Regions from separate parts of the Halobacillus ihumii genome, predicted to be linked through region 1. Evidence: a T-box and tRNA genes for the amino acid it is inferred to sense, from the RefSeq annotation. Region 1 holds a T-box; the other holds one or more tRNA genes.
What was found. A T-box is a leader RNA that pairs with one kind of tRNA and senses whether it is charged. The one in region 1 lies ahead of tyrS (tyrosine--tRNA ligase), so its partner is inferred to be a tRNA-Tyr.
Positions count from the first base shown of each region.

Region 2: it has a tRNA-Tyr gene. The T-box ahead of tyrS (tyrosine--tRNA ligase) is inferred to sense a tRNA for this amino acid. The anticodon was not compared.

Region 1 covers NZ_CACVAO010000001.1:596,842-599,306, forward strand. Annotated here, with positions in the region: gene tyrS (tyrosine--tRNA ligase) at 1-1,206, opposite strand, end outside; T-box leader at 1,264-1,471, opposite strand; gene G6R08_RS03245 (transglycosylase domain-containing protein) at 1,598-2,465, shown strand, end outside.
Region 2 covers NZ_CACVAO010000001.1:2,304,854-2,307,318, forward strand. Annotated here, with positions in the region: rRNA gene G6R08_RS11500 (23S ribosomal RNA) at 1-388, shown strand, start outside; rRNA gene rrf (5S ribosomal RNA) at 518-631, shown strand; tRNA gene G6R08_RS11510 (tRNA-Val) at 649-724, shown strand; tRNA gene G6R08_RS11515 (tRNA-Thr) at 731-806, shown strand; tRNA gene G6R08_RS11520 (tRNA-Tyr) at 826-911, shown strand; tRNA gene G6R08_RS11525 (tRNA-Gln) at 980-1,054, shown strand; tRNA gene G6R08_RS11530 (tRNA-Lys) at 1,323-1,395, shown strand; tRNA gene G6R08_RS11535 (tRNA-Ala) at 1,447-1,522, shown strand; gene G6R08_RS11540 (HAD-IIIA family hydrolase) at 1,627-2,145, shown strand; gene rocF (arginase) at 2,229-2,465, shown strand, end outside.

The DNA.
Region 1 (2,465 bases):
AATCCGATCCGTATCGTTAATGGTGTGCGATAGTTCCTGATTTCGTTCTCCATTAATATAAACGGCTCCATTTTTAATATCCTCTCGCGCCTGTCGCTTAGATGAAGAAATTCCAGCTGCAACTAACAATTCAACTAGCGCTGGTTCTTTATCCTCAGAATGAAAAGCCGGCACATCCTTGAATCCCTGCTCTATCTCAGACCCGGAAAGGGATTTTATATCTCCGCTAAACAAAGCATCGCTAATTCGTTCTGCTTGCTTCAAGGCCTCCTCATCATGCACAAGGCGAGTCATCTCTTCAGCAAGACGTCTTTGAGCTGCCCGTTTCTCAGGCTGTGTTTCTACTTCTTTCTCAAGTTCAGCGATTTCATCATGACCCAAGAATGTGAAATACTTCAAAAATTTCACGACATCACGATCATCAGCATTTATCCAAAACTGATAAAACTCGTATGGAGTTGTTTTCTCAGGATCCAGCCAGATTGCGCCGCCAGCTGTTTTACCGAATTTAGAACCATCTGCTTTCGTAATCAACGGCATCGTTAACCCAAAGGCTTCCGTTTCTTTTTCCCCAGAAGATGACCTGCGAATGTATTCAAGTCCTGCGGTTATGTTGCCCCACTGGTCGCTCCCGCCAATTTGCAATGTGCAATTTTCTTTTTCATTTAACTGTTGAAAGTCTAAAGCTTGCAGAATCATGTAACTGAATTCTGTGAAGCTTATGCCGCTTTCAATACGAGACTCAACAGAATCTTTCGCCAACATGTAATTGATGCCAAAATGTTTTCCTGTATCGCGAAGGAAATCAATTATAGTCATTTGCGAAAGCCATTCATGATTATTTCTTGCCACAGCTGCATTTTCTTTTTTATCAAAATCAAGCAGTTTAGCAAGCTGTTGGCTCAGTTTTTCACTATATCCAAGCACGACATCAGCCGAGTTTAACTGACGCTCAGTAGACCGACCGCTGGGATCGCCTATCATCCCTGTACCGCCGCCAACTAAAGCAATTGGCCTATGCCCAGCCTCCTGAAATCGTTTCAATAACAGGGCCGGCACCAAATGTCCAATATGAAGGCTGTCGCCTGTTGGATCAAAACCACAGTACAACGTTACCTGCTTTTCACTTAAATGTTTACGCAATCCTTCTTCATCAGTTACCTGATTAACTAACCCTCGTTTCTCTAAATCCGTTAAGATATCCAATCTTTAACACCTCTATTTTTTTGAATTTTTGAAAACAAAAAAGACCTCCTCCCTATTAAAAGGGACGAGGTCTTTTCGCGGTACCACCCTTGTTGCACATAACATGCCACTCCATTGATAACGGTTGAACAATCAACCGTCTTCTGGCCATGCCAAAAGACTGCTCCAGACCGTAATTCAAGAGTAAGTATTTACTGACTCACAGCAACCGTCAGCTCTCTGAAAAAGTGATTCACTCTCTACTTCAGTCATTCATCGCACGAATAATTAAACTGTATTCCATTATTATCATAACTTGTTCGAAAAGGCAACAGTAAATCTTTGACGAACGGTGTCTTATAACGACTGATATGTTATAATATAGTGTGGAATTTAGGAGGGTTTATAATATATGGGGAACAATAAAAAGTTTGATTTTCAGTCTCTTAAGTCTCTTTGGGAGAGAGGAATCATTCAAAAGAATACTCGCATCAGCTACGATGTGGCCTGGAATATTATATTGTTTTTTATCATTCTTGGAGTAGTCGGTCTATTCTTCGCAGGAGGTGTCGGAGCTGGATATTTCGCCTCGCTCGTAAAGGACGAGCCAATGAGAAGCGAGGCAGAAATGCGTGAAAGTATATATAACTATGAAGAAACATCGGAAATTTATTTTGACGATGAAAACTACTTAGGGAAAATTCAATCAGATATATATCGTGAGGAAGTTCCATTAGATCAAATGAGTAAGCATCTTAAAAATGCAGTTATCGCAACAGAGGATGCCTATTTTAAAACACATAACGGAGTTGTTCCTAAAGCTGTCATGCGTGCTGTCATGCAGGAGGTAACAAACGCGGCAGTTAAAACGGGTGGTAGTACATTAACACAGCAGCTTGTGAAAAACCAAATTTTAACGAATGAAGTATCTTTTGAACGAAAAGCAAAAGAAATGCTAATAGCCCTTAGGGTGGAGCGTTTCTTTGAGAAAGAAGAAATTCTAGAAGCCTACTTAAATATTGTTCCCTTTGGCCGTAATGCCAACGGCCAAAACATAGCGGGCGTTCAATCTGCTGCTGAAGGAATATTTGGTGTAAGCGCAAAGGATTTATCAATTCCTCAAGCTGCTTTCATCGCAGGGCTCCCACAAAGTCCCTTTGCGTACACACCATTTAAAAATAATGGTGAGGTAAAGAGTGAGGAAGCGCTTCAGCCAGGAATTAACCGCATGAAAGAAGTAATACAGAGAATGTATGAAACAGAAGCTATTACGAAAGAAC
Region 2 (2,465 bases), 1.7 Mb from region 1:
ATCGCATCCTGGGGCTGTAGTCGGTCCCAAGGGTTGGGCTGTTCGCCCATTAAAGCGGTACGCGAGCTGGGTTCAGAACGTCGTGAGACAGTTCGGTCCCTATCCGTCGTGGGCGTTGGAAATCTGAAAGGAGCTGTCCTTAGTACGAGAGGACCGGGATGGACACACCGCTGGTGTACCAGTTGTTCCGCCAGGAGCATCGCTGGGTAGCTACGTGTGGACGGGATAAGTGCTGAAAGCATCTAAGCATGAAGCCCCCCTTGAGATGAGATTTCCCCTTACGCCAAGTAAGTAAGATTCCTCAGAGACGATGAGGTCGATAGGTCCGAGGTGGAAGCGTGGTGACACGTGGAGCTGACGGATACTAATCAATCGATGACTTAACTATAAGGAAAACGTACACATTAAATGTTTGATAACTTGAATGTCTTATCCAGTTTTGAAGGTTTTCAAAAAAAACCTTGAAATTTTCTTTCAAGGGTCATATAATATATCTTGTCCTTGAAAAATAATAAGGTTTGGTGGTGACGGCGAAGAGGTCACACCTGTTCCCATGCCGAACACAGCAGTTAAGCTCTTCAGCGCCGATGGTAGTCGGGTTGATCCCCGTGAGAGTAGGACACTGCCAAGCCTTGTTACATAAAACCCGGAGGATTAGCTCAGCTGGGAGAGCACTTGCCTTACAAGCAAGGGGTCGCAGGTTCGAGCCCTGCATCCTCCACCATTTATCGCCGGCCTAGCTCAACTGGCAGAGCAACTGATTTGTAATCAGTAGGTTGGGGGTTCAAGTCCTCTGGCCGGCACCATTAACGCTTGTATAACAATGGAGGGATAGCGAAGTTGGCCAAACGCGGCGGACTGTAAATCCGCTCCCATCGGGTTCGCAGGTTCGAGTCCTGCTCCCTCCACCATTTAATTATTAAATTACATCTTTTAGCGTATAAGATTTATTAAACAGTACATACTATTTTTGTAATGTTGGGCCATAGCCAAGCGGTAAGGCAACGGTTTTTGGTACCGTCATGCGCTGGTTCGAATCCAGCTGGCCCAGCCATTTTATCTTAATAGGGAATAAGGCTTTTTTTATTTAACAGGAAATACATAAACGTTCTTGTTACTGACTTAGAGGAATACTTTTTACGATGAGTGTGACTTACGAAAGTATGAGCGTCATTATTCAATACGAGCCATTAGCTCAGTTGGTAGAGCAAGCCAGCTACTTGCGTTACTTCCTTGCAGGCTTGCGAGGAGTGCGGCTTCACTGTTTTCCTTGCAACACGACGAGCATCACTTACGAAAGTATGAGCGTCATTATTAAATATGAGCCATTAGCTCAGTTGGTAGAGCATCTGACTTTTAATCAGAGGGTCGGAGGTTCGAGCCCTCCATGGCTCATCCCGAGAGACGGATATTGCATAAGCAATTCCGTCTCTCATTAATACTCTAGGGGCCTTAGCTCAGCTGGGAGAGCGCCTGCTTTGCACGCAGGAGGTCAGCGGTTCGATCCCGCTAGGCTCCACCAATACATATAAGCTTAAGCTGATATCATGATAGATATCAGCTTTTTTTAATGCGTTCTGGTTCTTACTAATATATAAAAATCCTTTCATAAAGGAGAGAAAACTAGTGAAAGCTATTTTTGTCGATCGTGATGGAACTATGGGGGGCTCAGATAGAATTGAGTATCCAGGTGAATTTCAATTGTACCCGGGTGTTCAAGCTAAGTTTTGTGAGGTGCAAGAGAATGGTGTGAAGTTATTTTCCTTTACCAATCAGCCTGGGATTGCTGAGGGGCATGCAACTGTTAAAAGTTTTCAAGAAGAAATGAACGGTTTTGGTCTTGATGGCGTCTATGTCTGTCCCCACACGCCAAAAGCAGGGTGCAGGTGCCGAAAACCGGAGACGGGGATGATTGAACGTGCCTGTGAAGATCATGGGTTACAACCAGAGAATTGTTATGTGATAGGTGACCGTTTGACAGACATGCAGGCAGCTGAACTTGCTGGTTGTAAAGGAATCCTTGTAACTACAGGCGCTGGAGGAGATTCACTAAGACAGTGGCAACAGTCAGGTGTAAAACTAGATATAAGATGGATTGCTAAAGATATTATTCATGCATTAGATTGGCTGTTGGCGTGCAAATAACGTATATATATGCAGAAAGATGTGCGGTTGAACCACTTGTATGAAAACGTCTACAATTAAAGAAACAAAGGAGGACATTACTTATGAATAAACAGCTATCTATAATTGGAGTACCTATGGACTTAGGCCAAATGCGCCGAGGTGTTGATATGGGACCAAGTGCTATTCGTTATGCAGGCATTGTTGAGCGTCTGGAAAATTTAAAATATACGATTGAAGACCTCGGAGATATTGAAATCAAACGTCCTGCCCAAAAAGATGATAACAAACTGGACAACCTCCGTAATTTGAATGAAGTAGCAGAAGGTAATCATCGGTTA